DNA from 4 places in the Paenibacillus sp. 276b genome. Region 1 is predicted to be linked to each of the others. Evidence: a T-box and tRNA genes for the amino acid it is inferred to sense, from the RefSeq annotation. Region 1 holds a T-box; the other regions hold tRNA genes.
The links. A T-box is a leader RNA that pairs with one kind of tRNA and senses whether it is charged. The one in region 1 lies ahead of leuS (leucine--tRNA ligase), so its partner is inferred to be a tRNA-Leu.
Positions count from the first base shown of each region.

Region 2: it has a tRNA-Leu gene. The T-box ahead of leuS (leucine--tRNA ligase) is inferred to sense a tRNA for this amino acid. The anticodon was not compared.
Region 3: it has a tRNA-Leu gene. The T-box ahead of leuS (leucine--tRNA ligase) is inferred to sense a tRNA for this amino acid. The anticodon was not compared.
Region 4: it has a tRNA-Leu gene. The T-box ahead of leuS (leucine--tRNA ligase) is inferred to sense a tRNA for this amino acid. The anticodon was not compared.

Region 1 is NZ_FNRR01000004.1:468,111-475,785, reverse strand. Features, by position in the region: gene comER (late competence protein ComER) at 1-237, shown strand, start outside; gene leuS (leucine--tRNA ligase) at 218-2,662, opposite strand; T-box leader at 2,735-3,002, opposite strand; gene BLV50_RS21340 (phosphotransferase family protein) at 3,101-4,057, opposite strand; gene BLV50_RS21335 (class I SAM-dependent DNA methyltransferase) at 4,239-5,009, opposite strand; gene BLV50_RS21330 (CvfB family protein) at 5,149-6,054, opposite strand; gene rsfS (ribosome silencing factor) at 6,051-6,398, opposite strand; gene yqeK (bis(5'-nucleosyl)-tetraphosphatase (symmetrical) YqeK) at 6,421-6,987, opposite strand; gene BLV50_RS21315 (nicotinate-nucleotide adenylyltransferase) at 6,971-7,561, opposite strand; gene yhbY (ribosome assembly RNA-binding protein YhbY) at 7,577-7,675, opposite strand, start outside.
Region 2 is NZ_FNRR01000001.1:110,489-118,163, forward strand. Features, by position in the region: gene pelA (pectate lyase) at 255-1,214, shown strand; tRNA gene BLV50_RS00570 (tRNA-Leu) at 1,332-1,415, shown strand; gene BLV50_RS00575 (X2-like carbohydrate binding domain-containing protein) at 1,746-5,636, shown strand; gene BLV50_RS00580 (helix-turn-helix domain-containing protein) at 6,056-7,675, shown strand, end outside.
Region 3 is NZ_FNRR01000001.1:20,116-27,790, forward strand. Features, by position in the region: gene BLV50_RS00095 (sensor domain-containing diguanylate cyclase) at 1-818, shown strand, start outside; gene BLV50_RS00100 (winged helix-turn-helix transcriptional regulator) at 896-1,255, opposite strand; gene BLV50_RS00105 (DoxX family protein) at 1,463-1,858, opposite strand; gene BLV50_RS00110 (Gfo/Idh/MocA family protein) at 1,916-2,908, opposite strand; gene BLV50_RS00115 (adenosylhomocysteinase) at 2,949-4,136, opposite strand; tRNA gene BLV50_RS00120 (tRNA-Leu) at 4,371-4,454, shown strand; gene BLV50_RS00125 (hypothetical protein) at 4,515-4,694, opposite strand; gene BLV50_RS00130 (sn-glycerol-1-phosphate dehydrogenase) at 4,854-6,008, shown strand; gene BLV50_RS00135 (helix-turn-helix domain-containing protein) at 6,684-7,280, opposite strand.
Region 4 is NZ_FNRR01000007.1:283,954-291,628, forward strand. Features, by position in the region: gene BLV50_RS26870 (MalY/PatB family protein) at 262-1,482, opposite strand; gene BLV50_RS26875 (helix-turn-helix domain-containing protein) at 1,730-2,437, shown strand; gene BLV50_RS26880 (insulinase family protein) at 2,595-5,516, opposite strand; tRNA gene BLV50_RS26885 (tRNA-Leu) at 5,795-5,880, opposite strand; gene BLV50_RS26890 (general stress protein) at 6,117-6,566, opposite strand; gene BLV50_RS26895 (hypothetical protein) at 6,774-7,010, shown strand; partial or broken gene BLV50_RS26900 (IS3 family transposase) at 7,125-7,675, opposite strand, start outside.

The sequences.
Region 1 (7,675 bases):
GAGATGCTCCTGGGAACAGGCAAGCTGCTCACCGAAGGAGGATACACCCCGCAAGAACTTCAGGCTCGCGTGGCTGTCCCTGGCGGCATCACCGCACAGGCACTTGCCCTGCTAAAGGTCAGTCTGAATGGGGTTTTTGACAGTCTGATCCAGACGACTCACGACAAATATGATGAAGATTTGTTGAAGCTGGATGAACTATTCAAAGCCGGTGAGATTAACCGGCAACAATATTAACGAGTTTGCCTGGAACGGCAATGACCTTGCGAATGGTCTTGCCTTCCAGTGCCTGTTTCACAGGTGCCAGTTCCATTGTAAAGTCCTGCATGCCCTGTGCGTCCAGATCCTTCGCGATCGTAGCACGGGTTACAATTTTGCCATTCACTTGAACAACAATCTCCACTTCGGCGTCCACCGTCATGGACTCATCATACTCAGGCCAAGCTACGTAAGAGATTCCACCTTCATGACCGAGACGGCTCCACAGCTCCTCTGCCATATGCGGTGCCAGCGGTGACAACAGCTGTACAAAGTTCTCCATTGCTTCACGCGGCAGCGTATCTGCTTTGTACGCATCGTTGATGAAGATCATCAACTGGCTGATCGCTGTGTTGAAACGCAGATGTTCCATATCCTCTGTAACCTTTTTGATTGTCTTGTGTGCAGTCCGCTTGAACTCATCGGTTCCACCATCTGCTGTGATCTTGTCATTAATTGCACCTGTATCTTCATTGATGAACAGACGCCATACACGTGACAGGAAGCGGTGCATGCCCTCAACCCCGTTAGCGTTCCATGGTTTTGTCGCCTCCAGAGGCCCCATGAACATTTCATACAGACGCAATGTATCTGCACCGAATTCATTGACGATCTCATCCGGGTTAATAACATTACCACGGGATTTACTCATCTTCTCATTGTTGGTTCCCAGGATCATCCCTTGGTTGACCAGTTTGTGGAACGGCTCTTTGGTATGCACCACACCCAGATCATACAGCACTTTATGCCAGAAACGAGCGTACAGCAAGTGAAGCACCGCGTGCTCTGCTCCCCCGATATACAGATCAACTGGCAGCCATTGCTGCTGTTTCTCCTGAGAGATCAGTTCCTTGTCATTGTGTGGATCAATAAAGCGCAGGTAATACCAGCAGCTACCTGCCCATTGTGGCATTGTGTTCGTCTCGCGACGTGCTTTCATTCCCGTTTCCGGATCTACGGTGTTAACCCATTCCGTAACATTCGCCAGTGGTGACTCTCCAGTGCCCGAGGGTTTAATCTGGTCAATATCCGGCAGCAGCAAAGGCAGTTGATCTTCCGGCACCGTCTTCATCGTTCCGTCTTCCAGATGCAGAATCGGGATTGGTTCACCCCAGTAACGCTGACGGCTGAACAGCCAATCGCGCAGACGATAGGTTACCTTGCCTTGCCCCTTACCATTCTCTTCCAACCAGGCAATCATCTTCGCAATCGCTTCTTCGTTGTTCAATCCGTTCAGGAAATCGGAGTTCACATGCGGTCCGTCTCCGGAATACGCTTCTTGTGTCACGTCGCCACCCTGTACAACCTCGATGATGTCCAGACCAAACTGTTTCGCAAACTCCCAGTCACGAGCGTCATGTCCCGGAACGGCCATGATCGCCCCTGTGCCGTATCCAGCCAGAACATAATCGGCGATCCAGATTGGCACCTTCGCTCCGTTTACCGGATTGATTGCATAAGTTCCTGTGAACACACCCGTTTTGTCTTTAGCCAAATCAGTACGTTCCAGATCACTCTTGCGAGCAGCCTGTTCCTGATATGCCTTGATTGCTTCACGCTGTTCAGCCGTTGTAATGACTTCAACCAGCTCATGCTCAGGTGCCAATACAGCATAACTTGCACCAAACAAAGTATCTGCACGTGTCGTAAACACTTTAATAACTTCTTCATGACCCTCAATGGCAAAAGTAACTTCCGCCCCGGTCGATTTGCCGATCCAGTTGCGCTGCATATCCTTGATACTTTCCGACCAGTCCAGCTCTTCCAAGTCTTCCAGCAAACGCTCTGCATATTCCGTAATTCTCAATACCCATTGGCGCATCGGTTTACGAACGACCGGATGTCCACCACGCTCACTCTTACCGTCGATAACTTCTTCGTTCGCCAGTACCGTTCCCAAAGCTTCGCACCAGTTCACAGGCACTTCATCTACATAAGCCAGGCCTTTATTGTACAACTGGATGAAGATCCATTGCGTCCATTTGTAATAGTCAGGGTCTGTTGTGCTGATCTCCCGATCCCAGTCATATGAGAAACCCAGTGATTTGATCTGGCGACGGAAATTGTCAATATTGCGGAATGTAATATCCCGTGGATGCTCACCAGTATCCAATGCATGCTGCTCAGCAGGCAGGCCGAAAGCGTCCCAACCCATTGGATGCAATACATTGAAACCGCGCATACGTTTGAAACGGGATACAGTATCCGTTGCCGTATATCCTTCCGGGTGACCTACGTGCAAGCCTGAGCCGGATGGATATGGAAACATATCCAGGGCATAAAACTTCGGTTTAGCGGGGTCTTCACCCGTTTTAAACGTTTTATTGTCATCCCAGTATTGCTGCCAACTTTTCTCCATGTCTTGTGGCTTATAGCCGTGTTTCGGCTGTTGATTCTCACTCATCTATTGTTCCTCCTCTTGGTTATTCGCTTTTATTGCAACAAAAAAACCTCAGCATCCCGTAGCGTTTGCAGCGCTAGGGACGAGAGGTTGAATTCCCGTGGTACCACCCTAGTTAGCGGACGATCGTGCTTCGTCATCCACTCCCTTTGGACCTGTAACGGCGGTTAACCGATGCGGATTTCCATTCCTGAACCCGAATGTAACTTCGGTCGTTTGCAAGATGGTGTAATCACCGCATTTCTCCAAGGCGAGTTCGTGAAATACTGTCAACCGACTTGCACCAACCGCCGGCTCTCTGTCATGTACAGGATTCACTACTGATCCTTATCATCGAAATATGTATACGATATGATCGGAAACATTATATAAAAAAGCAGCATTAAAGTCAATATTACACTGTCTGTTGAGTATAAGCAATGCTATGCATCAGTATACACATTAAGACGACTGGAATCGCTTGATTCCTTCTTCTAGATTATCAATCGACCACTGAATGTGTTCCTTGTTCTCGTATTGACGATACGGACACTCGATTCTCAGCGCCAGATCAAAGTACAGATCATATAAACTTCTTCTTTTTCGTTCACTATCTGTTGTAACCGCTCTTCCATATCCTTTGAGGAATCCCAGTGTATTATTAAAATGACTGAAATAGTGCTCCATGAAAGGATCTGCCCAAAGGGAACGTTCAAAATCGATAATAGCCGTGATTTTCCCCGCTTCTACAAATACATTCCCATCCCACAAATCCCAATGTACAAGCACAGGCTCTTTGACATCATCCAGCACATCCGATTTTTCTTGAATCAAACGCTCCAGTTCCTCATAACGAATCGAAAATTCCAAACCCGCTGCCTTGCTATCTGCAAGCATATCATCCATTAGGCACAGGAAAGCTTCTTTCCACGTCGTATAATGCGATTTCTTTGAGGAAAAGTAACCAAACTTCTCTCCTTTAATTTCATTGATCCGACGATTGTACGCACCCAGCTGCTGCTCTATGAATTCCTGCTCTTCTGCACTGTACTGATCTTTGACTTTGTTATACGGCGTTCCTGGCATGTACTCCATAATAAAATACTCTGCCGGAACCAGGGTGAGCGATGGATCATAGGCCAATACCCGAGGAACGGGTACATCCTGAAGTTCTGCCGCGAGTCGTAGTGCTTCAACCTCAGCAACCATGACATGCTGTTCGCAGCGCATCAGCTTAATGCCATTAGAAGGAGCTATTTTGAGTACAACCTTCTGTCCGTCGTTCTTGGTGATAAAGTAAGCGTGGTTTGCCCAGCCGTCGATCATTTCTTTGTATTCTTGGATACCTGTGTTAAAATGCTGCTGCACAATTCCGTCTAACTGTTCAGAAGTAAGCCTTGTTTTGTATGTACTTTCCATTCTGCATCCCACCCAGAATTTAATTTTTCAGGATTCTACTAATTAGAAAACGTTTTCCATCCAACTATTATGGCTTCCTTTAACCCCACTGGCAATAACTTTTATTACATATAAAAAACATTCTTATAAACAAAGAACTGCCCTTATACAAACATCATAAGGACAGTTCTTTATCTTAATCCTATTTCACGGCTACATAGAATAGACGCTGTGCGCCTTCTCCCGCCTCTTTCCACTCAAAATCAGCATATACACGTACATCTCTGAAGCCAGCCTTCGTGAGCTCCAGCTTCATCCAGTCCGGATCATACGCACGCTGAACATGAACCTCTTCAAACCGTTGGTACATATCCTTGCCGCTCTCAGCCACACGCGAAAAGATACTTAGATGATGCTCAATCTCACACCGTTCATGATCCATATCACAGGTCCAAATATACGATACGGAGCGTTCGTCCAACACAAATGGTTGCTCCTCTTCGTATCGAATAAGGGTATTCGGATGATGTACATCGAACAGGAATGTGCCCTCCGGCTTTAGCATCTCGTAAGTACGCTGAAAGGTACGAACGATATCCTCTTTTTCAAGCAGATAATTCACGCAATCACAGAACGATATCACCGAGTCCACAGGCTCCGGTACTCTCCAGTCCCGCATATCCTGCTGCACCCAGCGGACACTGCCTTCCCGATATAAGCGGTGGCCTTGAGGCGTGGCCTCCATTTTACTGCGTGCAACAGACAGCATGTCCGCTGACAGGTCAATACCTGTAACTTCAAAGCCGGAGTTCACCAGTGGGATCGTAATTGAGCCGGTTCCACAGCCCAGTTCAGCCACACTTTTCGGCATGCCATGCCGTTCCCAAGCCGTTCTCGCAAACCTTATCCAGTCCGGATAAGGCATATCCTCCATTAATTCATCGTACACATAGGCAAATTTCCGGTAAGACATGTCAGGCACCGCACTTTCAATTTCATTTTCGAATCTCTTTTGAACAAAAGAAAAAGCAGGGGCGTCCGGAGTTCACCCAGCCTTGCCCTGCCTTTACTTGTGGATTCAAGCGTATGCTTGATCCATTCTACCCGTTTGTCTACTTGTCCTCGTTCTGATCCTGAGGTACAGACTCTGTCAGATAGGTCCAGTTTTCCTTTTGAGTTACCAGACCGTCCTTCATCAGTTTGCCCAAGGCCCGTTTGAAAGCGGATTTGCTGATACCAAAGCGCTGCTTGATGATGTCCGGCGGGGTTGCATCCGAATACGGCATGCCGCCCGTAGGGCGCTCTTTCATGAAAGCAAGCAGTTTGTCTGCATCTTCGTTGCGACCAACCTCTTTGAGAGGAGACATTGCCAGATTGACACGTCCATCTTCACGGACCATAGTTACCCGGCAGTTTACCTTTTCACCCAGACGCAGCATCCGGTTACGCTCCGAGGAATGGATCATGCCAATGGCTCCAAATCCCAGCACTCCACCTTCAACAAGTACAAACGTACCCATCTGAAGTGTCTTGTACACCGTAGCTTCAACCCATTGATTAACCCATGAGGTTGGCGCATGGAAAGACAATGGTGCAAGCTCACGTTCTCCGGCCAATTTCGCACGCAAACGTCCCTGCTTGTCATGTTCCATAATAACAAAGACTTCATCGCCCACCTGGGGACGCAGCTCTTCCAATTCAGACAGCTCACGAATCGGGAGTAGCAATTGCCGCCCAAGCCCCATCTCGAGGAAACAGCCAAGGCGTGGATGAATGTCAGCCACAACCAGACGTGCCATTTCGCCTAGAGTGAGATATGGTTTTTTCATGGTTGCCGCCAGGCGATCTTCCGTATCAAAGAACAGAAAGACCTCCAGCGTTTCTCCAATTTTAACGTCCCGTGTAAGCTCCGTATAGTGAAGCAGTACATCTTCCGATCCTGTCGTCAAAAAGTAGCCAAACGGAGACACTTCACGTGAAACCGGCAAGTTGACGACTGTTCCTGCGATCAAACTCATACCGTTTCCACCACTTTGGCATCAGACCACAGTCGTTCAATGTTGTAATACTCACGCTCGTCTCGGTGGAAGATATGAACAACCACATCACCCATATCCATCAATACCCAACGTGCGGAATCCATACCTTCGATGCCTTTGATGTTCACTCCGGCTGCATGCGCCTGTTTGCGAATTTCTGTTGCAATCGCCTGTACCTGAGTATCGGAATTCCCGTGACAGATAACAAAATAGTCCGCTACCAGCGAGATACCAATCAGATCCAGTGCTACAATGTTGGATGCTTTTTTATCGTCAGCGGCCGCAACCGCCATATTCATAAGTTCTTTCGATGATACTGTCATGAACCAACCTCCATAATCTAATCTATAAATGTGCAATCAAGTCATTCCGCGACAACATGGTCAAAGGGTAAATGACACGGCGCTGCGAGATCAACAAGCTGATCGTTGAGTCAAAACCGGCAATTAAACCTTCTTCCAGACTGAGCTCAGCCTGTTCGCGAATATGATTTACTCCCGGGAAGTCTCTTCCCGGTTCAATATAATCCGCAAGACATACCACTTTATCCAGCAGGCTCATGCCCACTCGACCCGAGGTATGCCAACGAATAGCATTAATAATTTCGGCATCATCGATGCCGTAGTCACGTTCAGCAACAAAAGCACCCACTTCGGAATGCCAGAGCTGCTTGTCATGCTGCAAAAGTTCTTCGTTCAAACCATTATCACGGATGACCGCTTCCATCTCAGATACGGGCCAATACTTGGCCACATCATGCAAGATTGCTGCCAAATCCGCTTTTACAGGATCAGCACCATATTTTTCAGCCAATAACACTGCCGACTCCATGACACCCAGCGTATGCTTCCAACGCTTCTCCGGCATTTGACCGGAAACTGCGCGGATCAGTTCGTCACGGCTTAGTCCCATATAAACCGCTCCTTACAATGTATTGGTGCACCTCATCAGGAATCATGAAACGTACCGAATGACCTTTGGCAAGACGTCTGCGTACGGCTGTGGATGATATATCCACTAGGGGCATCTCAGCCAACAATACCCGATCCTGCAACGCGTCCGGCAGGTCATCCAGATGTAACTGGAATCCCGGTCTTCCCACACCGATGAAGGTTAAACGTTCGGCGAGCTCTTCGATCTGCTCCCATTTGGGAAGATAGTTCACCATATCCGCTCCAACAATAAAGTAAAATTCATGCTGCGGATAGCGGCGCCAAAGCTCCTTCATGGTATCAATGGTATAGGACACACCGCCAAGTTCCATCTCGATACCCAGCACCTCATATTGCTGCACACCTTTCACAGCCGCTTCCGTCATTTCGAGACGTTGCTGTCCCGAAGCTCCGGCGCCGCGTTTGTGAGGTGGAACATGGGAAGGCATGAACCAGATCTCATCCAGTGCATGCGAATCCCTTGCCGCTTCAGCTGCCAGGAGGTGTCCCATGTGGATCGGATCAAACGTACCACCCATGATACCGATCTTCACCCGCGTCACACTCCCTTATCTAGGTAGTTCGATTTGTTTGTTATCGCGCGATTCTTTGTACAGGATGATTGTGTTACCGATGACTTGTACAAGCTCACTACCCGTTTCACGGGC
Region 2 (7,675 bases), on a different contig from region 1:
TTTCAAATGGAGAAAAATTGGATAATTTATTGGCTTTCCCACATTTCGATTAGACGATACCTAAAGGTTAAGACAAAGAATTTGTTACATATTGTTGCAATTATTGACAAAATTCATTGTTTTGCATAGAATTCTTTTTGTATAATCCACTTATTGGATGAAAAGAAATAGTTTGAGTTTAAAAACAAATATAAGGAGGGGAGACGCTCAAGGAAAACAGTTTGCAGAAAATGAATTGGGGAGTGTTCTAAACGATGTTGAAGGCACAAGCAAGGTTTGCATCTTTGGTAATGGCATGTACAATGATTTTCTCTGTTGTCGGAATGGTATTTCAGCCTGCTGCTAAGGTATCTGCTGCAGACGCATCTGGAACGACAGCAAGTATCTCAGATATTTTGAAGAATCAACGTCCTGACGGGGGATGGAAGAAGGATTACAAAGAAACAAGTGGTGAGTGGGCCAAATCTACGATTGATAATAAAGCTACATACTCAGAAATTAGAAGATTAGCCAAGGAATTTAAAAAGACAAATGATCCGCGATATTCGGCTGCTGCCATCAAAGGAATCAACTTTTTGTTAAATATGCAGTACTCCAATGGAGGATGGCCACAAGTATACCAGAGCTCAGGCTATCACAAACACATTACCTTCAACGACGATGCCATGATTAATGTCATGTACATGCTGGATGAAGTAGGTGCACGTAAAGGTGATTTCTCATTCATCGACAGCTCTCTTGCGGATCGCAGTAAAAAATCAGTTGCCAAAGGTGTAGATGCTATTCTCAATACACAGGTTGTAGCAAATGGTAAACTGACTGCATGGGGACAGCAGCATGATTCCAGCTCCCTAAAACCTGCAGGAGCAAGGATTTATGAAGTGCCTTCTCTAAGTGCTGGAGAGAGCAGTACGATTGTAAAGTTTTTGAAAACAAGACCGTCGAACTCGAAAATTAAGGCTTCCATTCAAGCGGCAGAAGCCTGGTTCAACAACGTGAAAATTACAGGATACAAGTATGTCAGAGAAAACGGAGATAGCAAACTCGTAGCTGATTCAGGTGCAGCGCCAATATGGGCACGTTTTTACGAAATTGGAACGGATAAACCGATCTTCGTAGGACGTGATGGGGTTTTGAAATACAAACTCAGCGATATCGATAAGGAAAGAAGAGGTGGGTATGCCTGGTATGGCAACTGGCCTTCAAAGATATAATTTATAAAAAGCTTTATCATTGAAACCGAAATTATATTTTTTTGTTGACACTAATTACCTGCACATGATATATTATCTCTTGTCGCCGCGATATAATTTCTCGGAGATAAGACATACGCGGTCGTGGCGGAATTGGCAGACGCGCACGGTTCAGGTCCGTGTGGGCTAACCCCCGTGGAGGTTCGAGTCCTCTCGACCGCATCATATGTAACACGAAAAAGGTTCCTAGAATGGCATTGCTGCCACTCTCGGAACCTTTTTTATTTGTTTACAGATTTTGATCTTTGCTTTTCCTGATTCTTTTCAACCCATTCCCTCGGCTTGAGCAAAGATGAAGTTTCCATTTGTTTATTTATCCATTAATGGAAATATGTTTGTTCTGCGACGGTTTGCCCCTATATTTCAGGTTAATTGTACGTAAAATACCGAATTGTACCTATCTTGGGAATGCCTCATCCACTATTCTCTTCTCGTGTGGAAGCGCTATCAACAGGAATTTGAATGACCAAATTCAGAGGGGGTAGGGATAATTTGAAACGAATCGGAAAAAGGATGGCAATGTGTTTCATGGTATTTATGATTGCGGCGGTGCAGTTCGGGATTATGGGAACGACAGGTAATGTGGCACAAGCAGCAGATAAGAGTCTGGCCCAAAAGCCGTATATGGGTTGGAGCAGTTACAGCATGCAGGTATATGACGGGCCGGGTAACTGGACATCGGCCGAGAGTATTAAGAAGCAATCGGACGCCATGCGTGAGAAGCTGCAAGCCCATGGATATGAATACATTAATATTGATGCTGGCTGGAACGGTGACGAAGATGAATACGGCCGTCCTATTCCGAGTACTGTTCTTTATCCAAATGGATTTCAGGAGGTCATTGATTACGTCCATAATAACGGACAGAAGATCGGAATCTATCTGATTCCGGGATTATCAATCACCGCCTATGATAAAAATCTTGAGGTTTATGGGTCGGGCGGGGCATGTCGTATGCAAGATATTGCAGTAAAACCGCTCGTTGTTATGGATGCTTGGGATTCGTACACGTACAAAATTGATTTTTCGAACCCTTGCTCACAGAAGTATATTGACTCCATCGCGGATCTTCTTGGCGAGTGGGGTATCAACTTTGTCAAATTCGACAGTGTGACGCCAGGATCGGGAATCAATAATCTGAGCCGGGATGCACGTGGTGATGTGGAGGCATGGTCCAAAGCCCTGGACAGAAATAACATCTGGTTTGAGCTTTCCTGGGCGCTTGATCACAATTACGTGGACTTCTGGAAAAAGTATGCAAACGGCTGGAGGATCGACTGGGACGTTGAAGCTTACGACAGCAGTAAGGGATTGACCGAATGGTCGAGTATTTCCCGCTTGTTCCCCATCGCTGCCCTCTGGTGGCGGGATGCAGGTCCCGGAGGCTGGAACGACTTCGATTCACTGAATGTCGGGAATGGCTCGATGGATGGTCTGACCAAGGTTGAGCGGCAAACGGCCACGACCTTCTGGTCTATCTCTTCAGCACCGCTTTATACAGGTGATGATTTAACAAGGCTGGACAGCTATGGATTGGAATTGCTTACGAATGACGAAGTCATTGCCGTCAATCAGGCCGGACGTCCAGGCCATCCGGTTTCCATGGAGACCAAGCAGCAGGTTTGGTATGCCAATAACGGAGATGGTACTTACAGTGTAGCCTTGTTCAATTTGGGCGACCAGAGTGCGGAGGTTAAAGTCAAATGGAGCGATCTTGGCCTCAACGGTCCGGCTTCTGTCCGTGATCTCTGGAGCCATTCCGAGCTGGGGAATTTTAATCATGAATTCAGTGGCGGCGTGCTAGAACCCCATGCTTCCCGGATGCTTAAAGTAACCGCACTGAACGGCACATCAGCCGTCAATGACGATGATACAGGCATGCTCTATAGCGGGGATTGGCAGCGCAACGGGGGCAAGGAGCAGACAGATGGGAGACAGGATCTGAGCATAGCGATTACGGATTCCTCTGGCACTGGTCCAGCGAATAGCAGTCAAGGGGGTGCCTTGGACGCTGAAGCTGACAATGCTGCAAATTCAATCTCCGTGGAAGATGCCACTGTTACCAATGAGGTCTACATTAATGATGATGACAGCAGTATTAAATACACGGGCTCATGGAACTCCAATACCGGCAGAAGTTACGGTGATTACAATGGCGATGTGCATTTTACTGAAAAAGACGGCGATTATTTTGAGTATAGTTTCACGGGCACAGGCATTGAACTGCTGACGGAGAAGGATAAAGACCAAGGAGACATGATTGTCACCCTCGATAATGGAGCACCTGAAACTGTAAACGCCTATACCAGTGGAGAAAGGGAAGTCCAGCAGGTTTTGTACAGCAAGCTTGATTTGGACAACGGCCCACATACCTTGAAGGTGGTCAAGGGCTCGGGCCAGTATATGTTGCTGGATGCGCTTAGAGTAACCATGGAAATTCCTCCTGGAGGGCAGAACAGCACCATTAGTCCGACCTCTGCAAACGTTGACAAGGAGACGGAACAACAGAAGGATGTCACCGTGAGGCTGTCCTTGAACGGCAATATGCTGACCGGCGTTGAAAATGACGGGGTGCTGCTCAGTGATGACGACTACACGGTGGTCAATGACAAGCTGACTATCAGGAAGAAGTACCTCACGCAGCTGCCTATAGGGACAACGAGTCTAAACGTAATCTTTAGCGCGGGTGATCCCCAGTCTTTGGCAATAAGGATCAGCGATACTACGGGCATTCGATTTATAATGATCAATAACGACGATCCGGCAATCAAGTACAACGGCTCCTGGTCACGAAGCACTGGCAGAGGTTTGGGTGACTATAAGGACGATGTGCAGTATACCGAAAAAAACGATGATTCTTTTGAATACACCTTCAAGGGAACGGGGATCCAGTTATTTACGGAGGTTGACCAGTCACAGGGAGACATGGATATCTATGTTGACGACCAATTCAAGGAAACAGTCAGCGCCCATCGTAACGGTCGGCTGGCACAGCAGAACCTGTACAGCATATCGGGGCTGCCGGATGGGCAGCACACGCTCAAGGCAGTGAAGAAATCGGGGGAGTATATGCTGCTCGATATGCTCAAAGTTGAGCTTCCGAATCTAATTAATCCGGTAACCGCGGATTTCGACAAGTCAGCTTCCGCTCAGACAGACATTGATGTGACGCTGCTGCAACAGGTGGAAAGCTTCAGTGGTATTACTAACGGATCACTTGATCTGGTTCCGGGGTCCGATTATACAGTTGCAGGGAACCGAGTTACACTGAAAAAATCGTATCTTGCTGCGCAGTCAGTGGGGACGCTGAACCTCAGCTTTGCCTTCGGCGGTGATTATCTCAATGATGTGCATTCCACGGTGGTGGACGGGGATTCTTTCGAATACACCTTCAAGGGCACTGGAATAAGTATGATTACACCGACTGGACCAGAACAGGGCGAAGTGGACATTTATGTAGACGGACAGCTGGTGCAGACCGTGAACGCCTACAGTCCAAGCCGGCAGATTCAGCAGGAGATTTACAGCATTTCAGGACTGGCAAAAGGCCAGCATACACTCAAAGCTGTGAAGAAATCCGGTGAGCTCATGCTGGCCGATCAACTGAAATTTACTGTCCCTACTGGAAACGGTGAACCAACGAATCCGTCGAATCCAGGTGGTCCATCCAATCCAAGTGGACCATCGACTCCAGTCGTCCAGCCTTCAGACACTTCTGTGCCTGCGCCGGCTCCTGAATCCGGAACTACAGACAAGACAACAGAAACGGAGGGTGGTCAGGATATTCCGTATAAAAAGTATATTCAAGGTTATCCGGGCGGGTTGTTCAAGCCGGATAACAAACTCACCCGTGCAGAAATGGCAACCATACTCGCAATGGTATCTGAGAAAGAAGGCACAGGATCTGCTATTGCATTCAGTGACGTTAAATCTGAATATTGGGGAGCCGACGCCATTGCTAAGGTAAGCAAGATAGGGCTGATGAGTGGTTATAAGGATGGAACGTTTAAGCCAAATCAGTCATTGACTCGTGCGGAGATGGCCACTCTCGTAGCCCTTCTCGGTCCGGATTCCGAGAATTCAGGCGATGGATTTTCTGATATCAGCAGCCACTGGGCCAAGGAAGCCATTTTGAAAGCGCAAAGCGCAGGCATTCTGAAAGGCTATAAAGATGGAACTTTTCGCCCGAATGCTTTATTGACAAGAGCGGAAGCCGTTGTAGCAATCAACAGAGCTTTGGGCAGAGCACCGCTCACGAACGTTTCGCAGCCACAGTGGAAGGATGTTCCTTCCACACACTGGGCCTTTGGCGATGTTGAAGCAGCATCCGTCGATCAGGTTGTAAAAGCCCGATCAGAGGTGGAAGAACCAAAGAAGAAATGATGTAAACTAGGATTGGGGGGCCATCTCGGCCCCTTTTTTCTGAATGATAAGGAGTTATCATCTCAAACCAAAGAACTTCGGAAATGTTAAAAAAAGCAATGATAATCGTCTTTTTATCGTTGCCTTTTATTCATTCCCGAATGAAACACGATTGAAGAATGAGATAAAACAATTGACTAACCCGGAAAATATTATTATCTTTGATAACGCTACCAATACCTCAAGGAGGGGGAGGAGGGTTACCCATTAAATATTCCAATGTTTTTCGTAAATTTTTAATTTCCTACGTGATCATTTTGGTTATACCCAGCATTGGCGGTTATATGTCTTATCTAACTTCCATCTCCGTAACACAGTCCATTTCCATTGAGAATAGTGTTACCCAACTCCAGAAAAGCCAGGAAATATTGGAGGGCCGCATGGCGGAAGTAGAGGGCTTCACCCGACAGCTTGCAGTTAATCAGGAACTGAACGTTCTGATGAATGAAAGGGACAACGAAACCAACGTATATGGAATATGGAGAACGATGGAGAATGTGTTGACCTTTGGACAGACCAATGATTTTCTGCAAAATTATTATATTTATCTTGCGAATTACAATCTAATTTTGACCCCGGGCTCTTCTTACAGACCGAATCACTATTATACTGATTTTCGTTATAACGATCTTTCGTTGGAAGAATGGATGAAGGACGTGTTGCGGAAGACCCACCGGAGTGAGATTAAACCGCTTAGTTCCTATGTTAGTAGGGGGAAGCAGACTTCGGTAATCACATATATGCAGTCATTGCCTCTGGACAGCTTCAATGATTCTTCACCGGCTGTCGCCGTTGTAATCATTGACGAGAAAATGATTCTTAGTCTGTTGTCCAGCCTGAATGACCGATACGGTGGCTGGGTTCATATCAGCGATGCGGAGGGCAATACCATTGCGCTGCAAGGGAGCTCTGAGCCCGAGATGGTGAAAATGGCCTCGGACTCTCATTTTGACCCAAGCAGAGTCAGCCAGTTCTATGGGGATGATCTCGTGATCACTACAAGATCTGATAAGAACGGATGGGTATACCAGGCGGGTATTCCCCGTCATGTCCTGATGGAGAATGCAAACAGGATCAAGGGGATGACGATGCTGATTACGGGCGGCACACTGCTCATCGGACTGATTGTTGGACTTGTGCTGGCTTATCGCAACAGCGTTCCAATCAATCGACTGTTAAGTGTAATGAAAGAGCAGTTTGGGAAGGATGAATCGGCTCCCAAAAATGAATTTGACTTTTTGAGTGGAAATATCGCTGCTATGCTCACCAAGAACAAGCTGCTTGAATCCGAATTAAATCGCCAGCTCCCACTGGTCAGGGATGCCTTCCTGAAGCGGCTGATCTCCGGCGAATTCAAATCGCGGGATGAGATTCTTTCCGCTGCCGAACAGGCAGATATTAATTTGTATCAAGGCACGGGATATGCTGGAATTGTCCAGATTAAGGGTTATGCCAGTATGGACAGCGTCGAGATCCTGAATGAACTGAATGCCTCCCGATTACTGTTGAAGCAGGCTTTGGCTGAACTGGACGTGGATGTCCTGATGACCGATATGGGTTCGGATAAAGTGGTCATCCTGTTCTTTTCCAAGGAAACCGACTCCGAATTGGATCGTGAAAAGGAAGATATCACGCATATCATGGAGAATCTGGCACAGTATGTGTTCAATGAATACAGGATCACCATCCAGTCAGGATTCGGAAATCTCTTCACATCGTTGACAGAGGTCAGCCTTTCCTTTGATCAGGCCAATCAGGCGCTGGAGTATGCAGTCTACATGAATAAAAAAGGCATGATGTGGAACAACGAAGCCCAAACCGAAAATACAACGTATTATTACCCGCTGGATTCGGAGCAGCGACTGATTGGCACGATCCGTGCAGGGGAACTTGAAGAGGCCAAACGGATTGTCGATGCAATTATTGTGCAGAACATGGAGCAGCGGGAGTTGTCCATGGAAATGAAGCATCAACTTGTTGGAGAAATGAAGGGGACTTTT
Region 3 (7,675 bases), on a different contig from region 1:
TCGCAGGTTATTATAAGGTCCCGACAACAGATTGGGGAGTTGTCGTTGTATCTCCAACCCAGATGGTATACGATCAGCTGAATCAACATATTCGCATGTTGCTGCTGTACACCTCAATTCCGTTTATCATTCTGACACTTATCGTTATTCGTGTAGCGCGCAAGCTGGCCAGTCCATTTGTTTATCTTGCGGACCTGGTTAACCAGGTGGATCAGGGTAAAGTAGATCTGCCTGTAATGAAGCCGCATTGGAACAGGGAAGCGGACTTGTTAACACGAACTGTGCTGACTGCATTGGCGAATTTTCGCAAGCAGAAGGATCAACTTACTTATGATGCCAGAACGGATGTATTAACCGGAATGACCAATCGTAGAACATTTGAAGAAGTCATTCAGCAGTGGATTGATGAAGAAGTTCCGTTCTCCATTGTGGTACTGGATATTGATCGCTTCAAATCCATAAACGATACGTATGGGCATCATGCGGGGGATCAGGTTCTGAAGCATATCGCGAATATCATTAAACTGTCAGTTCGGACGCAGGATATATGTTCCCGGTTTGGCGGGGAGGAGTTTGTTGTGTTATTGCGACATACAGATTCCAAAACAGCGTATCAGATTGCCGAGCATATCCGTGTATCGGTGGAACAAAGTATATTGCCCATTGATCGTTCTGTGACCATTTCGGCAGGCATTGCCGAATATCCACTGCATTCCACAACGGCGACGGAGTTGTTCCATTTGGCGGATAATGCGTTATATCAAGCCAAGGAAGAGGGACGTAATCGGACCATTACCATTCAAACGGTCATAAAATAAGGTTTACTCATCTTTCATTTCGAAATCAAAAGAAGCTAATCCCATCTAAGAGAGGGATAGCTTCTTTTGTCTTTTGTTTAGACATCTTGTGATCTGGCCTGGACTTCATTTGTATACTGTTCTCCCCAGTCTCGCATGCTGTAAATAATCGGCTGGAGCGTTTCTCCAAACGGTGTAAGCGAATATTCCACTTTGGGTGGAACCTGAGGATAGATTTCCCTGTGAACAATTCCGCTGCTTTCCAGCTCTCTTAATTGGAGAGTTAACATCCGCTGAGTAATATCAGGGAATAACTTTCTAATCTCGTTGAATCTTAACGAGCCGGAGAATAGGTGATATAGAATCGCACCTTTCCATTTGCCTCCAATGACGCTCAGCGTGACTTCGACGGAACAGCCATAAGGCGAGGGGCACCCATCGGCCGGGTTTTTTCTCATTATAATTGCACCTCCAGTTCGTGGTGGTTATTTATAGTATCAATTTTAGTACTACAGCACATAAATGTACATATCACTCATCTATGAGCATATCACTTCTCCCTTGGATTATAAACCCCATCCCATACATCTGCATGAAGATAAAATAACAAAGAACCCCGGTTTCGTATCACGAAACACCGAGGTTCTCAGGAATGAAAGGCTTGATTAGAATAAAGTGTCCAGGGAGTAAGCTCCTGCACCCGCAAGTGCAACACCGATCAGTGATCCGAGCATAACCAGATTGTACTCGAATCCTCCGTTCAGATTCCAAAGTCCTTTACCTGCATGAACTTTTGCTATGGCAACAACCATAGGGATGATGAGCAAAATGACAGCAAAACCAGTCCACAGACCTGCTCCAAACAGGAATCCGCCGATCAACTCAATAAGGCCTCCACAGACAGCCATAACTCTTGCGGGCCTCAGACCAATCGCCCCGAAAAATTCGGCTGTTCCTGATATGCCTTCTCCACCAAACCAGCCAAACAGTTTCTTGCATGCATGACCCATCATAATGAAACCAATAACAAGTCGAATGATAAGTAATCCGGCGTCTAACATGTGCTTCTTTCCTCTTCTCTAGTTGTATAAAATGATTGGTCTTATATCGTATGAATGTCAGATCAGCGACGCCAGAATGGTATCACATAACGCCATGGTTTCAATATTATCCTTACCACTGGAATGTGGATCAGATTTGTTCTGACAGCATTCCATAAAATGAGCCATCTCCCCTACAAATCCTCGTAAGTAGAGGTCGCGATAAGCGCCTGACATAGGAGAGCCGGAGGGAGTGAAAACAGTATCCTGCTCCTCAAGGGATTTCCAGGGAAGGTTATCCCCTGTACGAGATTGATGAACCGTAAGTGTATTAATCTCATCTGCTAACGCAAATCCGTCGTCAAAGGTGACTAGTACACTTTCGCTTTCGCGTGACCATGCACTCATGCCAACAAAGTAGGCACTGCCCACCACACCATGATCAAATTTCAGGGAAATGCCCTGGTTAATATGTTGTCCGTCCTTAACCGTTGTGCCTGTGACCTGTACGGCTTCCCCGAACAGAAAACGCATCAGATCGACCATATGAATGGCAGCGAGCTTCATGAATTGTTCCTCATCCTTGCAGAATGGTGTGCTATCTACAGCAAATTTCATTTGGAAAGAACGTGCTCTCCCCAATGATCCACCATCAATCAGTTCCTTGAGTTTCATGTAGACCGGCGCATATCGTTTCATGAATCCAACCATAACAACCACACCGGCCTTTTGGGCAGCTTCAGCCACAGCAGCAGCTTCGGCAGCGTTCCATCCGAGGGGTTTATCCACGTATACATTTTTGCCAGCCCGGATGCATTCAAGGGCAAGTGCTGTCTGATCCTCTGGTTGCGCCACAACAACGACGCCGTCACAGTCTTCATTCTGCAGCATCAGCTGAGTATTGTCATAGGCTTTCCCGCTGCTCCCAAAACGAAGGAGAGCTGCCTCGGACCGTTCAATACTGCGAGTGGCGATGGCCTGAATATCTGCTCCTGCTTCAATAGCAGAAGGATATATATTCGTGGATGCATGGAATCCTGCACCGATAAAACAAAGTTTCGCTTTTTTCATGTGAACCTCTCCTTTAAATGCAGATCACCAATCACACTGATTAGATTTTGTAGCTTAAATGCTTCAGCATCTGTCCGGCAATGGTGTTGTTAACGCTATGAGGAACCGGCTGTGGTCCGAGGGTGAGATGTTGGCGTTGCTGTACAAGATATAGGAGGGAGGCGGCTTGCAGGGACAAGCCTAGATCCATCGTTTCGGCAGGGTTGCCGCTGCCACCAGCCAGGTTCAGCATCTCGCCTTGAGTAAGTAGCATGAGTCGACGTCCGTTGGTTAATGTAAATTGTTCGATATCCGCTGTCAGTTGTTCCGTATGCTCCGCCTCCTGACGGAGACTTTCCAGATCCATCTCCCAAGAAAAATGTCCGGCATTGGCGAGGATCGTTCCATCATTCATTTGATTAAAATGTTCCTTCAGAATGGCGTTAGGACGGCCAGTGACAGTAATGTACACTTGGGCAAATGCAAATGTATCCTCCAATCGTGCCACTCTGAACCCATCCAGCGCCGCTTCCAGACCGGCAATCGGATCGGTTTCAACAACGACGACCTGACTGCCCAGATTCCGCAAATATCTGGCGATGCCTCGTCCACAGGTTCCATAACCTACGATGACGAAACGACGTGTAGGCAGAATCAGGTTTGTAGTACGCATGAAACCTTCAATAATGGTCTGTCCGACACCATGTTCATTTTCCATGATTCGTTTGAGTGGACTATCATTAATAACAATGATGGGGAAAGGAATGTTCTCATCCGTCTCTTCACGCAGAAGATTGGCCCCGGTCGTTGTCTCCTCCGTACCACCAATAAGAGAGTTAGTATCATACTGTTGAATGAAGGTACGCGCCAGATCAGCTCCATTATCCATGAGGAGATGGGGTTGGTGACCAAGTACACTTTGGATATTTTGCAGGTGCTCATTGCGCCTGTCCGCACGTTGACCATATACCGTGATGCCTTCTTCTTGCAGAGCTGCTGCGACGGCGTCTTTGGTTGTACCCGGGCTGCCAGTCAATACAACGTTGGCTCCACCTGCTTGGAGTGTGCGGCATAATACAGCTGTTTTAGGTTCTACATGAATACATATACCGATGGTTAAACCAGCAAAAGGCAGCTCTTTGGCAAAATGGGATTTCAATTCCCCGAGCAGGGGCATATGCATTTCCGTCCAGTGAATGCTGCGTTTTCCTTCTTCAATACGTTCATGTGTTGTGTTCTTGATCGTCATGCAAAACTCCCCTTTTCTATGCAAGGTATAGCTTGTCCAACAGGACACTTGATCTGCTTAATGTCTACGATAGGGAGTTTGATGGGGTTAAAAAAGGACATATGTCCTATTCATTGCAGCTTGGAAAAAAGGTATTGCAAACTTATTTCAGAGCATGTATACTCTTAATTACGGTAAAACAAGAAATTGCTTGACCGGAGTACTTTTCATCCATGATGAGAAGATACATATTATGCGGTCGTGGCGGAATTGGCAGACGCGCACGGTTCAGGTCCGTGTGGGCTAACCCCCGTGGAGGTTCGAGTCCTCTCGACCGCATCGAAGAAAAAAGCTCGCAAAATTGCTCTAAAGGCAATTCGCGAGCTTTTTTTGTTTTTTTTATTTATTGAAAATGAATTGTTGCACACATAGGCCTGCAATCGCTCCAGCAATACCAAAGAGCGCAACACTTGCCATCACCTCATATGCCTGGAAGCGAAACAAAAAGGCGATGCCGCTGCCAAATGTCGTTCCTGCGAGAAATCCGAGAGAAATTCCTATTTCTTTGGTTAATTTCATAGGTTCACCTGCTTGGGAATGTGAGTTTGGGGTTTGCAAATTTTTAATACAGGAAGTAAAGTGTGATCAGGAAAATACTCACATTTTATTTCCTTTTTTCATTTTGTGGTTTTAACCATGTAATTATGCATGATATTTCTTAAGGGAGGTTAAAAACGGATGAATATGAACAAGCGAATTGCCGTATGGAACGAAGAAGCGCAAAATTGTACTTGTGGGCATGATCATCGGTTGGTGCAAATGCAGGTCTATCTGGAGCATGGAGCTATTCAGCGGTTACCTGGCTATTTGTCCGAGCAAGGGTACAGACATGTAACAGTGGTATATGATCGATTTACAGGTCCGGCAGCGGGACACGAGGTGGTAAAGAACATCCGAGAAGCGGGCGTTCATGTGGATGAGATATGCATGCCAGAGAACAAAGCAGGCGACGTGATCGCCGATGAGGGTGGGATTGTGCAGGTACTGCTCGGTGTGAAACAAGAAAGTCAGGCGATCATTGCTGCTGGTTCAGGGACCATTCATGATCTGGTGCGATTTGTTTGCTCCAAAATGAACAAGCCCTTTCTGTCAGTGCCTACAGCAGCTTCGGTTGACGGATTTACCTCAGCGGGTGCACCTCTTATTGTAAGCGGCGTCAAACAGACTTTCCAGGCGGTACCGCCTAAAGCTATTTTTGCGGACATCGATATTTTGGAGCAAGCCCCTCAAGAGATGAATGCTGCCGGATTCGGAGATATGCTTGGTAAATATACATCACTTGCGGACTGGGTGGTTTCCAGGGATCTGGGTGGAGAACCGTTCTGCCCCGTAGCTTATCGCATGACAGAAGAAGCACTAACGACCTGTGTGGAGCATGTACAAGGTATCGCTGAAGGACGGGCCGATGGTATGAGTGTATTGATGGATGCGCTGATTGCTTCCGGCATTTCTATGCTAATCATTGATCATTCCCGCCCGGCATCTGGTGGAGAACATCATCTGTCTCATCGGTGGGAGATGGATCTGATGGAGTCAGGGCACAAGCCTGTTTTGCATGGTGCCAAGGTGGGAGTGGCCTGTGTACTGCTTACCATAAAATACAAAGATCTTGCACAAAAATCCGACGAGCCGGTATTCCATGTATACAATAATCTGCCGGATGCATCTCAGCTTATAGCTTGGCTTGAGCAAGTTGGGGGACCTACAACGACTGAACAACTAGGTGTATCCATGGAGATGGTGGAACATGCTTCCAACACAGCTCATTTGCTTCGTGATCGTTATACGGGACTGAAATATATCAACGAGATTCTAAACGTGGGTTCGAAATAAGGATGGGAAAAATAATATGAACAAGTGTTATCTTATGGATTTAGTTGTACGTACAAATTATGAGCGAATCCTGTAATGTACGAGACAAGGAAGTGTTGTTGTTTACGCTAGAGGTGCTTGTGCTTAATTCGATAGCAACAAATCACATGAATTTTTGGGAAACACAGTCATACAGTGAATAAGGATAGATCGAACCAAATGTTATACGAGCTGAATTAGAGTTTGAATTAAGCCTACTCCCTTAAGGGACAGGCTTTTTTTTATACTTCATATAAAGTGTTGGGTTAAATTGTTCGTACAAATATATTATGAAAATGAAGCTAACGACGAAGTTATATTTCTTTAAATGATCCATGATTTAATGGACTGGTTGGTTATCATCAATGAGGTACATATGGGTATAAGTCGTCACGCATTTCGACAATGGGATTTTCGCCTCGTTCAGAGAGCACGCTGTACCGGCCCAGGTTAAGGAGTGACTGGGAATGAAGGAATGATGCATCCAAAGCTGTTTGGAGGGCAGGAGGGCCGCTTATCGCCCCTGAGAGACGATGCTGAGTACACCCGACTGGAGAAATGGTAACCTAATAAAATTTGTGCGATGAAAGTGGTATTTTAAAAAGGCTCTGTCTTTCCCAATGGGGAGAGGACAGAGCCTTTTGGTAGTTCGCTAATTTAGTTATTGTGGCGATCTTTCAAGATGACATCTGCGAACAAAATAGTTTTCGGGATGCGGAAAAATTGTTCCGCTTGTTCCTGAAACGCAGCAGAAGGCAGCGTTCCCTGATGCAGCCATTTGCGGAAAGTGCCGGGGTGAACCCCGATCCAGTGGCTGACATCTGTCACCGACAAATCATGGACCATACACAAGCCTGTCAGAATACGGTTGCTAACCGGAGAACGGGTCACCGTACGCTTCATGAAGCGGGAAGGCTCGGGCTGACAAATGACAGGGCTTTTGCGTACCACTTCTTCATTAAAAAGAATGTGGCGCGGGTAGCCGAGCAATTGGCATGCCTTGTCCAAATTGGTACTGCCGGGTATCCGTCCTTCATACACCCACGCGCTGACGCTGCGTGAAGAGATGGATAGATCTTCGGCGAGCTGAGACAACTTGATATCATTGGCCATCAGCACGGCAAGAAGAACACGGTTGCGGATTTGACAGCGTGTCGGTTTTCGGAATCGTTTAACACGGACGCCTTTTCCCAAATATTTACGGTTGATCAGAGACCACGCCTGGATGGAATGTTGTTCTGGTTGATTAGGCATATTTCCTCCGATTTTTTTAACCAAATACTACAATAAGTACGGGGGTACTTTCAAGTGCCGGGTGCACCTGTTTCAAATGAGTGGATGCGCGAATCCGCTACAAAGGAGGAATTATGAACTAGACCAGACGCAATTCACATCCTAGTATATTCCTAGATTACAATGTTTCACTAAATTTAAGGGATCAAATAGATAATGAATAAAAATAAAATGAGTCTAATTACCTATTAGTGGGACTTTAGTACTTTTATCTATTTTTTGTTGATATGATGCGGTTTATTTCCCTGATTTACCCATAAATATTCGATTCCCGTTAAAGGAACCCATTTCCAATGTGCACAAATCTGAAATTAGAAATCCGCGTGTTCAGCAAGGCATGTGGACTGTCAAAATCT
Region 4 (7,675 bases), on a different contig from region 1:
TTTCCCTGATGAATACATATCCGTGCAGTCCACATAACGAACTGCCACCTGCGTGAGCCGTATCCTACGACTCATAGACTATCCACCATTTTAACATAACCGGGGACAGCAGACCAGAAGTGTACATCAGGGGATAGGGTTGCCTCTATAACTAACGTTACTTCAGACCGAGCATGGAATATCTATCGTTGTAAATTGATGCGCTCTGAATCTGTACAACAGAGTTAAAGCAATCCAGTACCTTGTTTATAGATAACTTAATCAGACTTGAACGGGTACGCCCTCATCTTTATTGACCAATAGAGTGCTTATTCTTCTGAGTCCCTCTTCAAGAACCGAACGCGGACATGCCAAGTTTAGACGGATACACCCGCCTCCATTAGCTACAAACATATGTCCATCTTCAAGTAATACCCCCGCTTGTTCAGCGAAAAATAAAGGCAGGTTTACATTTGCAGGGACGTATGCCGTAATATCAATCCATGCCAGATACGTAGCTTCCGGAATATGAAATACCGCCTGTGGCAGATAACGCTTCACATATTGATCCACAAAGGCAAAATTGTCATCAAGATACGTTTTCAACTGTTTCAGCCATTCGTCGCCATGTTCGTAAGCCGCTTGAGTCGCTGCAATGCTCAGCGGATTTTTGAACCCATAATGCCGTTTCTGCCAGATCGTTCGGAGTCCTTCATTTGCAATAATCACATTGGAGAACATTAGGCCCGCCATATTGAACGTTTTGCTTGGAGACATACAGGTAATGATTCGATCCGTATCCGGGAACAGCTTGGCAAGAGGCGTATGCTTCTTACCTGTACGCAGCAAGTCACAGTGAATTTCATCCGAGATTACCCACACGTTATGGCTCAGACAGATCTCACCCACACGTTGTAACTCTTCTGTTGTCCATACGCGTCCAGACGGATTATGCGGATTGCAAAAAATACATAACGTAACTTGTTCATTACTGGCTTTGGCTTCAAAATCTGTAAAGTCTATTGAATAATGTCCCTGCTCGTTGATCAAATCTGAGCAAACTAGTTCAATATGATTATGCTCCGCAGCCGATTTAAAATAACCATAGGAGGGCGTCACAATCAGCACCTTCTCATTCGGTTTGCAAATATATTCAACTAATTCATATAGAGCAGGAATGATCCCATGTGATGTCTCCAGATGCTCCTTGGGAAAGGACCAGTCATAGTATCTGTTCATCCAGTTGGAGACAGCTTCGTAGTATGCCGGATCGAACACCTGGGAGTACCCCATAATTTTCCGGTCCAAACGCTCCTTAACTGCTTCCCGTATTTCGGGAGGTGTGGCAAACTCCATATCTGCAATCCACATGCGAATAAATTCTTCATCCTTAAATGGAAATTTCATATCTTCTGTTGCATTAAAAATATATTGACGGAAACCATCCGTATTCATGGCATTGGTTCCTGTGCGATCAATAATCTCATCGAAATCATACTTCATAGCCTTCTGCGCCTCTTTCTCTCTGTTCTCCATCCTGGGATGAGGTTCTGTTAGACACATTATTTCATGGCTTAGAAGTTACATCAAACGCAATAGAATCTATTCAGAAGAAACAAATCCATCTTAATGTTTCGTCATAATAGGTATTTTCATGAAAAAAGTGTTATATTTTTCGTATAGATTGATTTTACCAAGGGGTTTCACCTTTTCTCATATTCTTAAGAAACTTAACAGAAGGAGATCCGATATGAACACCATCAACAAAGAAGTGGGCAAGAAAATCCGTAATTTTCGCAAATGGAAAGGGTTAACGGTCCAGCAGCTGGCGGATCAGATTCACAAAAGTAAAGCTACTCTGTCCAAATATGAGAGCGGTGATATTACACTTGATGTGGTTACGCTGCATCAAATTGCTGATTCATTGAACATTCAGGTGGAGCAGCTGCTGTATATTGAACCCAAGCAAGCCTCTCCTCTTATGAATACGGTACCGTCCAGCTTTTTCAAAAATTCCACGCGGTTTTATTCGTATTTTTATGACGGGCGCAACAACAGCCTCATTCGTTGTGTCATTGACATGATGGCACAGTCGGACGCGAATCGTTATCGAACCGTGATGTATATGAACGTCAAGAATTTTGAGAATTATCAGGAATGCGAAAATATGTATTGGGGCCACACCGAGCATTACGACACACTCACCACGCTGATTCTGAAAAATCAGGCTACACCGCTGGAGAATCTGTATATTAACATTTTGGCATCTTTTCAGGAATCCGAGAAAAAGTGGGGTTTGATGGCAGGTGTATCCTTCCGTCCCTTTATGCCCATCGCTTTAAAAATGCTATTCTCTCGAACACCCTTGCCTGAGAATCAGGAGTTATATAACGAGCTAAAAATGTCTAAAGAAGATCTGCGTACGTTAAAGATCTATAATATGCTCGCCGTCACCTAAATTTTCAACAGATGCTGATGGATCAGATTGATTGATTGGGAAATAACCCCTATATAACAAGAAAAGGGCGGCAGTTATAAGCTATTACAGCTCATAAAAGCGCCCTTTGGGATCAGATGTTTATTACTTCACACTTCGACTTTGATATATTATTCGATTAATTCTTGATCAAATCAAGGGTTTCGTCAAATAATTGCTTCTGGTCTTCAATCTTGTTTTCATTACCGATAACACAGCGTTGCTGCTGTTCCAATATAGCGGATACCACTTCGGCAAAACCTATAATGTCACTTTCTGTTGTGCTTAGCACTTCATCCCGTTCTTTCTGAAGATCGGCTTCGGTGACATTAGACAGATAACATTCCAGAGAGAATGATCCTTCGCCATAAGGGGTCCTTGGTGTATCGAGGTCCTGGATGGCGCCAATGATATATCTTGTCATTTCCCGTTTATCTGCTTTGAAATCCTTCAGGTATTGCGGCATCTCTTCATAAACTTTGTATGTTTTTTCGAGATTCGGGTCGCGGTACGATGCTACATAGCTATCTCCATTACGTCTGAAGCCTGACATGCAGCCGTATGCTCCGCCTTTGGCCCTGATATTGTTCCACAAATAATCCAGAGAAAGAATCCCCTGCAAGACACGCAGCGAGCCGGTATACGAATACCCTTTATCGATAAAATTACCTGTTTGAACGACATATTGGACTTCAGATGGAGATCTGAATCCTTCTTTATGATGTACAGGTGTAAATGCCTCTTTTTCTTTGGCAACATCTTGGGTGAACAGCTTCGCTTTCAAATCGGATACCTGTTTCTCCAAGCCTGCATATCCCTGATCATCCGCAGTGTAACTCACCAGCAAGTTTTCCGGTCTGAAAATAAAGCTAGTCAACGATTGAAGGCTGGTCGACAGTTCTTCTTTTCTAGCCTCAAAGTTCGCCTGAAGCTCCTCAAGCCACTGGTAAAAGGCGATGCCACTAACCGCTTCCCTGAAGTCTGCGACAGCCGAGTGTTTAGAGGTCGAACGGCCAATTCCCGCTGAATGCCCTCCGCTGATCAGATTGCGCTGCAAGTTGCCTTTCAACTGGGCAATAATTTCGTATAAACGCTTCGAATCATCAAATTTGGACGTAAACACAATTTCCTTGATCATGTCAAAAGCAAATCCAAGTTTGTCATAGAGTACTTTGGCGTTGAATTCATACGTAGCCTTGAAATCACGGTGCTCATGCGCGTTCGCATACGTACCGATGCCACTATGAATTCCCCCGGAATGAATGTGAATCTCATTCGACAATTCATTAAATGAGAAATTCTGAGTGTCGACGTAACCGAGCACACTTTTCAGCAATCCAACATACGGCAGCAAACGCCGTGGGACTTCCTTAATATCGAACAACAGTCTCAGATAACCGATCCCATTCGTATAGATATTATGGTGCAGTACCGTTGTACCTTCGACCTGATTTACCGTCTGATACAGCGTCGATGCTTTCGGTTCAATATCCTCTATCGACAACGTCGGAATGACCTGCTGTTGTTCCTTGGTTGATGGTGCATTCTGGTACTCGGCGAGAGCCTCGGTTCTCTGAATGAGTTGCTGAATCTCTTCCTGACTCAGTCCAGCCTGAACTGATTTCAGATGTGCTTTCAGCGCCTCCTCTTTGCGTGCGTTCAATCCTTTATCCGGCGTGACAGCAACGAAAGAAGTATGTGTATTTTGCAGTAAATACGTCTCAATCAACTTCTCAAAGTAACCCTCGGTCATCTTCGTTCTGAGCTCGGCGAATACGTCATTCGCTTCCAAATGAGTAAATGGCGCTTCGACATCATACAGCCAGCTTTGCAATGAGGAGAAACCGTAGATTAATCCTTTGGGCATTCTTCCATAATCCGCTTCACGGTGGTTGAACTCATAGGAATTGATACCTGCGAGCAGCGCTTTTGGATCAAAGCCTTCCTTCACAACACGCTCAAGCACCTCTTTTACCGTCCCCAGAAAATCTTCTTTGCTTGCCAGATTGCTCTTCTTCAATCCAACGGTGAACACAGGCTGATACAGGCTGTCATCATACGTACCATATACATCCTTTGCAATGCCCTTATCCAGCAAGGCCTGCTTCAGAACCGCTCCTGGAGCGTTAAGCAGTGCATACAGCAAAATTTGAAACGAGATGTTCAATTCCTTGTCCAGACTTGTTCCAATGACCGCATTATAGGTCAAGAAGCTGTTATCCACTTCTGATTCGGTACTTCCGGCAGAATATGTCTTGACTGCGTCCACTCTTTCTCCGAATGCAGGTTGAAGCTGAATGGCAGAATCAATCTCAATTCGATCATATTCACTCAGATAGTTCTCATCTAACCACTGCAATTTCTCTTCCATATCCATATCCCCATACAAATAAATGAAGCTGTTGGACGGATGATAGTATCTGGAGTGGAAATCCAGCAAGCCTTGATAAGTCAGATCGGGAATGGCATCGGGAAATCCGCCTGATTCACAGGAATATGTAGTATCCGGGAAAAGTGAATTCAGAACTTCCCTGCGTACAATCCGTTCCGGTGAAGAAAAAGCACCCTTCATCTCGTTATATACAACGCCGTTATAGGTTAACTCATCTTCAGCTGAGGTCAGGTTGTAATTCCAACCCTCCTGTAGAAATATTTTTTCATTATTATAAATATTTGTGTGGAGTACCGCATCCAGATAAATATCCATCAGGTTATGGAAGTCATGATCATTCCGACTTGCAATCGGATAGATCGTTTTATCTGGATATGTCATCGCATTCAGAAATGTATTAAGAGAACCCTTCAGCAACTCAACAAAGGAATCCTTGGCCGGAAATTTCTTGGAGCCACACAGTACGGAATGTTCCAGAATGTGAGCTACACCTGTATTGTCTTCCGGAGGAGTACGGAAACCGATACTGAACACTTTATTATCATCCTGATTAGATAAGAGTACAATTTTGGCTCCGGATTTCTGATGTTCCAGGAGATACGCATCTGACTTCAACTCTTCGATTCTGCGTTCCTGCAGCACCTTATAGGGCTTAAGCTGTTTCAACATGGGTCGAGTCCTCCGTCCATAAAATTGTTTAGTTTGATATGCAACCTTGAGTTCTTCAAGTTCAAAGTTAAAGGTAATTTATGCCTACGGATAGTATACACTATCGTTGCATGTCTTCCTAACGGGCAGCACCACAGATGTCATCTGATATGTATTATCGTTTTTTAATGTTTATGAACTGAATGGTACAGCAGAAAATCATAAAAATTAAAATTTCCAAACAAAAAAAATCGCATGAACAACTTGTTTAACAAGTGTCATGCGATCTTTTCTTAAGATGCCGAGGACCGGGATCGAACCGGTACGGTAGTCACCTACCGCAGGATTTTAAGTCCTGTGCGTCTGCCAATTCCGCCACCCCGGCATGGGTATGTATTTCTTGGCGACAAGAAATATCTTACCATGAAATTTATAGCTTTGCAATACCTTAATATAAAATTATCCAAAAAAATGAAACAGGCACTGCCAGCGTTAGCGAGCAGTGCCTAGAAAGTTCGAGTTGCGGTCCCGAACTTTCTTTAAACCATCTATATTAAGGGAGGTGTGAAATAAGAATACCTCCCCAACATTAAAGAAACCTAAAATCAGGCTTAAATTAAACTAAAAAAGAAGAATAGGTGCAATTCGGGCTGCCTCTTCCTCGCTGCATTCCACAACCACCAGGATATGCCCCTGCACCAGCCAATCTTCATAGTAATTAGCATCTTCTTCAGAGACCCCTGCTTCTGTTAAGGTAAGCACCAGATCATCCGTCTCATTTCCAATCTCGTTGCCTGCAAGTTTGCGTACCGCTTTTCCGATGGACATCGTCTGATCCATCCGCTTGCCCAGACCAGCAAGCACCCCTTTAAGCACGCCTAGTGCACCGTCTGTTCCTGCGCCCTTCAGAGGCATAGGCAAACCAGTCTTCTCGCTTACCACTTCGAGATTAACCTGTTCTTTGGCTACCGCACCCAAATATTTATCTGCTATACCTTCCTCTTTCAATTTATTTAACTTGATAATGGCTTCATTCTCCGTGCGTACGAGTCCGATAAGCAATTGTGTCATTATACTTCCCCCTCCTTTTACCCTTATATAACCCTGGTTGCTTCTTCAAAAACGGATATCACATAATAAGTCCTTTCACCTATGTAAAATTTAATTTCTGATCTGGAAATCTATACCTAGTTCTGATAGACTAGATAAAGAAGACAAATTAACCATTGAAATTATTGACATATCGAATTACTATTCCATAACCAGGAGCAATGACATATGAAAAAAGAGGTAGAAATTGCCATTCGACGCAAACAACAAATCATCGTTCGTAATACAAGTGGACAAACGGTAACTGGATTTCCGGAACGTACAGCCGACGCTTCCATTCTTTCCTTACGGACCGTCCACGGAAGCCTGTGGATTCCATTCGACGAAGTAGAACAAGTCACACGTCTGTTAAGCATTCGCTCTCATCATTTAAGTGGAATGCAGTTGTGTACGGCTGATCTGTAAACAGGGAACAAGTACTTCATGTATTTATACGTGAACTAGACGTGTTTATTTCGCCCTTCATAAAATAAAACCAGACGTATCGTGAAGTGACCCCTTAAAGTTAGACAAATATTTTTATGCAACCTGTATGGCATGAATTCGGTATTGTACCGGGCTCATGCCTTTTAATTTTGACTTAATGCGTTTGTGATTGTAGTAATCGATGTATTGTGCTAGTTCTTGCTTGAAGTCATCTAGACTTTCAAACTCATTAAGATAGAGAAATTCTGACTTCATAATGCCAAAGAAGTTCTCCATTACTGCGTTATCGTAACAATTTCCTTTGCGTGACATGCTCTGGATAATCGCCCGTTCCTTCAAAGCATGTTGATACTGCTTCATCTGGTAGTGCCAGCCTTGATCCGAATGCAGGAGGAGCTCATCCTCGTTGGATAAGCGTTTAAAAGCTTTATTTAGCATGTCGGAGACTAATGAATAAGTAGGGCGAGATCCTACTGTGTACGTGATAATTTCACCGTTAAATAAGTCCAGAACAGGTGATAAATAAAGCTTTTCTCCAAACAACTTAAATTCCGTAATATCGGTAACCCATTTCTCATTTGGTTTTTCTGCTTGAAAGTTACGATCCAGTACGTTTGGTGCAATGTTACCCACTGTTCCTTTAT